One region of the Mycobacterium sp. E2699 genome, then DNA from elsewhere that is predicted to be linked to it. Evidence: predicted binding sites of a transcription regulator. Region 1 holds the regulator's gene; the other holds the start of a gene.
What was found. Region 1 encodes LexA, which represses DNA repair genes until DNA is damaged. Its sites were predicted from a motif close to CGAACANNTGTTCG; they were not measured.
Positions count from the first base shown of each region.

Region 2: the regulator LexA is predicted to act here: its motif matches at 2,142-2,155, upstream of A5696_RS03990 (error-prone DNA polymerase).

Region 1 covers NZ_LZJH01000104.1:110,522-114,940, forward strand. Annotated here, with positions in the region: gene A5696_RS19205 (PhzF family phenazine biosynthesis protein) at 1-63, shown strand, start outside; gene A5696_RS19210 (peroxynitrite isomerase) at 69-563, opposite strand; gene nrdR (transcriptional regulator NrdR) at 573-1,052, opposite strand; gene A5696_RS19220 (LysM peptidoglycan-binding domain-containing protein) at 1,154-1,651, opposite strand; gene lexA (transcriptional repressor LexA) at 1,944-2,633, shown strand; gene A5696_RS19230 (LGFP repeat-containing protein) at 2,655-4,419, opposite strand, start outside.
Region 2 covers NZ_LZJH01000033.1:156,749-161,167, forward strand. Annotated here, with positions in the region: gene otsB (trehalose-phosphatase) at 1-660, opposite strand, end outside; gene A5696_RS03985 (wax ester/triacylglycerol synthase domain-containing protein) at 703-2,028, opposite strand; gene A5696_RS03990 (error-prone DNA polymerase) at 2,171-4,419, shown strand, end outside.

The sequences.
Region 1 (4,419 bases):
GCCGAGGGGTGGGTGGGCGTGGCGGGGCGCGTCGTCAACGACGGTGTCCGGCAGGTCGACTGAGCGACTCAGACCCGGCGGTGCAGCACCGCGTCGAGGTGATCCTGTAAGGGCTGCCCCACCGCGCCCATGCGCACCTTGTAGGACAGCTCGTCGCCGTCGATGCGCAGCGACCGGCCAAGCGCCGTAACCTCTTTGGCGGTCGGGGTCAGGCCGATTGTCCCGCCGGAACCCGTCGACAGCTCGACGTCGATGCGGTCGCCGGTCACCGAATAGGTGCCCACCTCGATTTCGGTGATGCCGCTCGGGTGGGCCAGCACCAGCTCGACCTCGCCCGGCCGCGGCGCCCGCAGATATCCCGTCTCGGCGTGCAGCGGCTTGCCGTCGGTGACCGCCTTGGTCTTTTGCGAATAAGCCAGAAACGGCTTGCCCACATGGGAGAACACGACTTCCTCGAAATAGTCGAAGGGCTGGATCGTCGGGTACTTGCCCGAGCCCCGACCGGCCCAGGTCCCCAACAACGGCGCCAGCGCCTCCAGATCGGGGTGCAGATCGGGCGGCATAACGACAGCCTAGCGAGCGGCCGGCTCCGGATCCGTCGACAGTTTGCGGTGCGCGCGCAGCGCCTCGATCTCGCGCTCGAAATCCTCCGCGGACGAGAACGACCGGTACACCGACGCGAACCGCAGGTACGCCACCTCGTCCAGATCGCGCAACGGGCCCAGGATGGCCAGGCCGACCTCGTGGCTGGGCACCTCCGGCGACCCCGCGGCGCGCACGGTGTCTTCCACCTGCTGGGCAAGCAGATTCAGCGCGTCGTCGTCGACCTGGCGGCCCTGACATGCCCGACGGACCCCGCTGATGACCTTTTCCCGGCTGAAGGGCTCGGTGACGCCGCTGCGTTTGACCACGGCCAGCACCGCGGTTTCGACGGTGGTGAAACGTCGCCCGCACTCGGGGCAGGACCGGCGGCGCCTGATGGCCTGGCCCTCGTCGGTCTCCCGCGAGTCGATCACCCGGGAGTCGGGATGACGGCAGAACGGACAGTGCATGACCGCTCCTTCGCCGTGCTCACATCCGGGGTCGCAGAACACCCCGAGCGTACCCGTGCGCTCCCCGGCTTGGGACGGACACCTTTCGCCGATTCGCCGGGTCAGCCGACCGGCGCGATCAACGTCTGGCCCGCGGCCAGCGAGGGTGAGTTGAGGTCGTTGAGTTCGCGGATCCGCTCGGCGACCTGGCGGGCCGGCGCGTCGGGCGCCACCCGGTGCGCGACATCCTGCAGGGACTCCCCGGGCTCGACCCGCACGACGGCCAGCCGATCGGGGACCGCGGCGGTCGCTCCCGCGGAATCGCCGTTGACCGCCTGCCCGATGTTGGCGACCAGGCCCAGCCACAGGGTGATGGCCGCGGCGACCAGCGCCAGCCCCACCGTCGTCGCCAGCGTGACGGGCCGACGCGTCCGGTGCGGGGCAACCGACATCGCCACACCGGTGCCGTGGTAGCGCGGCGCCGCACCCGCCGGCCTGGCCGGGCCGGGCCGGTGAAAACGCGCAAGGCCGTCCCGGCCGTGGCGGAGACCCTGCGCCGGCCCGTTGACCGGGCGCCGGACGCCGGACGTACGCGGCGCGACTGTGTGGATGATGGTCATCTGCGTTCCTCCGGTCAACTCATTCTCGCTCGTGTGTTCGACTATAGTCGCTCGTGTGTTCGATAACCGAACATTTGAGCGAAGCGTGTCGGACGAGCAAAACGCTAGAGCACCCCACCGACAACTTTCGGGGCGCGACCTCTGACATGGCGTTGAGATACCCGATCGATCGAAGAGTTACACCTTTGTTATTCGGCCGCTCCGGGGGTGTTTCGGCGGGCCGCCGCCGCAGCACGACACGCGAGTCGAACACATGTTTGATTCTTCGCCCCGGTGCGGCTACATTCGGTGCATGAGCGACAGCAACGACACCCCATCAAGCAGCTCGCCCCCCGCAGATTCCTCGCTGACCGAACGGCAGCGAACCATTCTCAACGTCATCCGCGCGTCGGTCACCAGCCGCGGCTACCCGCCGAGCATCCGGGAGATCGGCGATGCCGTCGGACTGACCTCGACGTCCTCGGTGGCGCACCAACTGCGCACGCTGGAGCGCAAGGGATACCTGCGCCGCGACCCGAACCGGCCGCGGGCCGTGGACGTCCGGGGCGCCGAGGACGCCACCGACGCGGCGCCGGTCACCGACGTCGCGGGCTCGGACGCCCTGCCCGAGCCCAGCTACGTCCCCGTGCTGGGGCGCATCGCCGCCGGTGGGCCGATACTCGCCGAAGAGGCCGTCGAGGATGTTTTCCCGCTGCCCCGCGAGTTGGTCGGCGAGGGCACGCTGTTCTTGCTCAAGGTGGTGGGCGATTCGATGGTCGAGGCCGCGATCTGCGACGGCGACTGGGTCGTGGTGCGCCAGCAGCACGTCGCGGACAACGGGGACATCGTGGCCGCCATGATCGACGGCGAGGCCACGGTCAAGACGTTCAAGCGCGCGGGCGGTCAGGTGTGGCTGATGCCGCACAACCCGGCGTTCGACCCGATCCCGGGCAACGACGCCACCGTGCTCGGCAAAGTCGTCACGGTGATCCGCAAGATCTAGCCGCGCTCGGCCGGCCCTGACTCAGTCGGCCTTGTGGAAGCCGTTGGCTTGCGCGACTTCTTCGCTGGACAGCCACAATTCGGCCAGGGTGTCGTGATAGAGGGGGCTGCCGGGCGTGTAGTACAGGCCGAAGCTCGCGCTGGCCTTGATCGGATAGCCGTCGGGCACCTGGTACGGGTCGTCCAGCGGCAGGCGGATCGTCGGGCGCCGACCGGGTGCCGACGCCCCGCCGGCCGCTGAGGCCACCTCCGACGGCTCCTCGTCATCCGCGGCAGCGTGCCGACCGACGCGGGATTCCGCGGCGGCCACGGCCGCCGCCTCGGGAACGACCGTGCGGGACGGCCCGGCCTCCTCGGCGGCGGCCCCCTCATGGCCCACCTCCTCGTGGCCCGTCCCCTCGTAGCCGGCCTCCTCGTAACCGGCCTCTTCGTAACCGGCCTCCTCGTAGCCGGCCTCTTCGTAGCCCGCCTCCTCATGGTCGGCGCCCTCGTAGCCGGCCTCCTCGCGGCGGTCCTGCACGGGCACGTCGGGATAGCCCACCTCCGACAGTGCCGCCGCCGAGACGATGGGTATGGAATCCGTGTCCACCGCGTCGGGATTCTCGTCTTCGGCGACTGCATCCTCGAATTCGGTTGCGCCGTGGTCGGATTCGCCTTCGCCGTACCCACCGGCCGCTCGGCTCCAGCTGACCCGCCCCGCGGATTCGGCGTCGGCGTGCGGCTGGCCTTCGGCCGCCGCGACGTCTCCGACCGGGAAATGGTCGGTCGCGAGGTCGGCGTCTTCGCGCTCCCAGTGCCCGTCAAGCGGGCCCTCGTAACCGGCATGGACGTCGCGCTCGGGTTCGTAGGCGGCGGTGACGGGGCCGCGGCGGGCGCGGCGCCGGCGCATTCCCACCGCCGTCAGCGCCAACAGGGCGATCAGCAGCAGCACCCCGACGGCGGCCGCCACCCACCACCAGCGCCAGGCGAACTTCTTGCCGTGCGAGGGCATCGCCGCGGTGCTCGGCTGGTTCTGCCCCGAGACCTGCAGGCCGGACAGCAAGGGAGCCAGGTTCGACGGGTCGGTGCTGAACGAGTTCTTCGCCCGGTTCCACGAGATCTTGCCGCCGGTGAACTGCTGCGAAACCACGTCGCCGTCGACGGCCTGATCGCCGACCGGGGCACCGAGCTTGCCGTTGGGGCCGCGGAGCTTGTCCCACGCGGCCTTCATCGCGCCCCGCACCACGAACGCGCCGTGATCGGGGGTCCAGAAGATCACCGGCTTGTCGGCCGCCGCGAAGGTGGCGACGCGGCTGGAGGGGCCGATGCCGCCGTCGGACTCGTTGGCGGTGGGGTAACCGAGGTCGCTGCCGGCCGGCCCGCCCAGCGACTCGTACTTGGCGAGGATGTCGCTCTCGAGGGCGTTCGCACCGGTGGCCGGGTTGAAGAACACCTTGCCGCCGGCGAAGTTCTGGGCGATCCCGTCGCCGCCGATCGGGTAGTTGCCGCCCTGCTTGGCGCCCAGCGGGCCGGTGGCGCCACCGGCCGCCCGCCAGGCCATGTTGATGGCCGCGGCGGGGTCGATCGCGACCTGCAGGCCCTTCAGTTGGTCGCCCAGTTGCGCAGGGTTGGTGCTGAACTCCTTGGTCTTCCTGTTCCAGGAGATCTCGCCGCCGCTGAACTTCTGGGACGTGACCTCACCGTTGTACGTCTCGTCGCCGGTCGGTGCCCCCAGCACCCCGCCCGAGCTGCCGAGCTTGTCCCACGCGGCGTTCATCGCGCCGCGCACCACGAAGGCGCCGTGGTCT
Region 2 (4,419 bases), on a different contig from region 1:
ACGCAGTTCGGCGGCCGCCTGTTCCAGCACGGGGATGGCCGCGGCCGCGTCCTCGTTCTGGTGGTGCGTGCCGTCCGGCGCGGTCAGCTCGAAGCCGTGGCTGCCGGCGTACCAGATGCCCGGCACGCCGAGGCGCTTCGTCACGTCGGCGAGATCGCGGCCGGACAGCACCGCTACCGGACATTGCGCGGCCAGCTTCTGCAGCGACTCGACGGCCCCGGCGACGGGCCGGGCGGCGTCGGGATCGTTGACGATGTCCGACAGTGTGCCGTCGAAGTCGTAGAAGACCGCAGGGCTGCGGTCGGCCAGTGCGTCCAAGGCTTCTCGCGCGTCGGGCAGCCGGGACATCCGCCGATCCCCGGTGCGCACAGTGATCTCACCCGGGTCGGTGACCACCGCGTCGGCGCCGGCGCCCCGCAGTGCGTCCGGGTCCCCGACACCGATGACCAGGGCGTACCCCGCATCGCGCGCGGCCCGAACGACGTCCGGGTCGCCGGTCACGACGGCGCATCTGCCCGGCCGGACCGCCCCCGCGTCGGCGCCCCACGAGTTGACGCCGACGCCGGCGTCGCGCAGTCGCCCGGCCAGGCCCGGGGCATCGCTCAGCGCGGCGTCGAACAGCACCGCGTCGAGGCGGCGCGGGTCGATGGTGACCGGCATGCCCCCAACCTTCTCACGGCGCCGCGCCCCGCCGGGGCCGGGTCAGTAACGCGCCGACGGGTGCGCTCGTGGCGCCTGGCTCGGGTGCCTCGTGGCCGCGCGCCTGCGCCGGTGCTCCCTGCCGAACAGCAACACGGAGTCTCCGCTGAGCGCCACCATCCGCGCCATGCCCAGTTCGATGCCGGCGGCCAATTCCTTGACGTCGGCCGCGGCGTCGTATTCGGCGGTGATCCCGAACACCACGTCGTCGCCGTAGCTGAGCACCGCGACCCCCGTGCTCAGCCGCGTGGCGGTCGGGGGGATCGGCAGCAGCCGCTCCATCGTCTGGCCCATCAACCGGAGCTGGTGGCGTGGCCCGGGCGTGTGGGTGCCCAGCGTCACGAGGCCGGCGTGTGGCAGCCGGGCCAGCACCTGTAATACGTTGCTGCGCAACAACCCCGGCAGGCAGTTGAGCGCGGACTCCACGATGCCGGGCTGGGGCTGCTGTGCCTTCCACCTCTTGTGCACCGTGCGCAACTGCTGGACGGGATCCTCGTGTTCGACGGGCAGATACGGCAGCATGGGCGAGCGGACCGTCCGCCCGAACAGTGGCACCAGGGTGCGCAACGAGTCCGCGCGCGGCTCCTCGCCGCGCCGCAGCAAGACCCGCCGGAAGCCCTCGGTGATGGCCGCCAGCGCAACGTCGTTGACGGTCACACCGAATTTGCGGCACACCTTGTCGACGTCGGCGGCGGGGACTCGCACCGTGCCGTAGCGCCGCATGACCGGGTGGACGGGCAGGCGTTCCGTCGGCCACATCGCCCCGACCAGCGTGCCGGCGACGGTGGCCGCCCGGCCCAGGACGTCGGCCCAGCCTCGTTGCGGACCCGACGAAACTTGTTGGGCTCCGACATTGTTGGTGAAGGCGTCACCGCCGGCGTCGTCGCAGAGCCTGGCGAGCAGGTGGGCGGCCGAGTTGCCGTCGGCGACGTCGTGGTGGGTCTTCATCAGGATCGCCCACCGGTTGCCCGTCAGGCCCTCGATGACCCAGCATTCCCACGGCGGGCGGTTCAGGTCGAGGGGACGCTCCAGGGCGAAGGCGATGGCCTGGGACAGCTGGGTGTCGTCGCCCGGGCGCGGAATCGCCACCCGGCGCAGATGACGGGCGACGTCGAATTCCGGACAGTCGATCCACTCGAAATTCTGCGCCCGCAGCAACTGTGTGCAACGCGGTATCGAGCGAAGGCGTTCCGCCAGAAGGTCTTTCAGTAGCGTGCAATCGGGGACGGGGCCGTCGACGACGGCGACCGCGCCGATCGCCAGGCTGGCGTGCTGTTCGGGATCCTGAGCCTTGAGGTAAGCCGTGTCCAGTGTCTTCGCTTGCGCCATGCCCAGTCCCCGCCGTCGTTTTGCCCTGGTACCAGTATCTGTGCGGCGGGTTCGGGGCGGTAGGCCGGCAGCGTTAAGAACGTGTTTAGAGCGGTTTAACAGATGTTCGCATTCGAACATATATTCGAGTAGGCTCGGGACCGTGGGCTGGTTCAACGGGCCGCCGAGCTGGGCGGAGATGGAGCGGGTGCTCGACGGCAAGCCGCGCCACGCCGGCGCGCCGGCGGAACCCACCGAGGACGCCCCGCTGTCGCGCAAACGCGGGACCTACCGGCCGCCGGGCGACACCGGGGCGGTCCGCTCGTCGGTCCCGTATACCGAGTTGCACGCGCATTCGGCGTTCAGCTTCCTCGACGGCGCCAGCACTCCCGAGGAGATGGTCGAGGAGGCGTCCCGGCTGGGCCTGCGCGCCCTGGCGCTCACCGACCACGACGGCCTGTACGGGGCGGTGCGGTTCGCCGAAGCCGCCGCCGAACTCGACCTGAGCACCGTGTTCGGCGCCGAGCTGTCGCTGGGGCCGGGCGCGCGCACCGAGACGCCGGATCCCCCCGGCCCGCACCTGCTGGTGCTGGCCCGCGGCCCGGAAGGCTACCGGCGGCTGTCGCGACAACTGGCCGCGGCGCACCTGGCCGGCGGGGAGAAGGGCAAGCCGCGCTACGACCTCGACGCGCTGACCGAGGCCGCCGGCGGGCACTGGCACATCCTGACCGGGTGCCGCAAAGGCCATGTGCGCCAGGCGCTGTCGCAAGGCCCGGACGCCGCGGAGCGGGCGCTGGCCGACCTGGTGGACCGGTTCGGGGCGCACCGGGTCAGCGTCGAGCTGACCCGGCACGGCCACCCGCTCGACGACGAACGCAACGCGGCGCTGGCCGGCCTCGCGCCGCGCTTCGGCGTCGGGGTGGTCGCCACCACCGGGGCGCATTTCGCCCACCCGTCGCGCGGCCGGCTGGCCATGGCGATGGGCGCGATCCGGGCCCGGCAGTCCCTGGACTCCGCCGCGGGGTGGCTGGCCCCGCTGGGCGGTGAGCACCTGCGCTCCGGCGAGGAGATGGCCCGGCTGTTCGGTGAGCGGCCCGACGCGGTGCGCGCGGCCGCCGAGCTCGGCGAGCAGTGCGCGTTCGGGCTGGCGCTCATCGCGCCGCGGCTGCCGCCGTTCGACGTGCCCGCCGGGCACACCGAGGACAGCTGGCTGCGGCAGTTGACGATGGCCGGGGCGCGCGACCGCTACGGGCTCCCCGAATCAGCGCCCCGCGCCTACGCCCAGATCGAACACGAGCTGAAAGTCATTGCGCACCTGACATTTCCGGGCTACTTCCTGGTGGTGCACGACATCGCCCGGTTCTGCCGGGAAAACAACATCCTGTGCCAGGGCAGGGGATCGGCGGCCAATTCCGCGGTCTGCTACGCCCTGGGCGTCACCGCCGTGGACCCGGTGGCCAACGAGCTGCTGTTCGAGCGCTTCCTGTCGCCGGCCCGCGACGGGCCGCCCGACATCGACATGGACATCGAATCCGACCAGCGCGAAAAGGTCATCCAGTACGTCTACGAAAAGTACGGCCGCGACTACGCCGCCCAGGTCGCCAACGTCATCACCTATCGGGGAAAGATCGCGGTGCGCGACATGGCCCGCGCCCTGGGCTTCTCGCAGGGGCAGCAGGACGCGTGGAGCAAGCAGATCAGCCACTGGAACGGGCTCGCGGACTCACCGGATATCGACGACATCCCGCCGCAGGTGATCGAGCTGGCCAACCAGATCCGGAACCTGCCGCGGCACATGGGCATTCACTCCGGCGGCATGGTGATCTGCGACCGCCCGATCGCCGACGTCTGCCCGGTGGAGTGGGCGCGCATGGAGAACCGCAGCGTGCTGCAATGGGACAAGGACGACTGCGCGGCAATCGGTTTGGTGAAATTCGACCTGCTCGGGCTGGGCATGCTCAGCGCGCTGCACTACGCCATCGACCTGGTGGCCGAACACAAGGGCATCGAGGTGGATCTGGCCCGCCTCGACCTCTCCGAACCGGCGGTGTACGAGATGCTGGCCCGCGCCGATTCCGTCGGCGTGTTCCAGGTCGAGTCGCGCGCACAGATGGCCACCCTGCCGCGGCTGCGGCCGCGGATCTTCTACGACCTGGTGGTGGAGGTCGCGCTGATCCGCCCCGGTCCCATTCAGGGCGGGTCGGTGCACCCCTACATCCGGCGGCGCAACGGCGTCGACCCGGTAACCTACGACCACCCGTCCATGGAATCCGCGCTGCGAAAGACGCTGGGGGTGCCGCTGTTTCAGGAGCAGCTGATGCAGCTCGCGGTCGACTGCGCGGGCTTTTCGGCCGCCGAGGCCGACCAGTTGCGCCGCGCCATGGGCTCCAAGCGCTCGACCGAACGGATGCG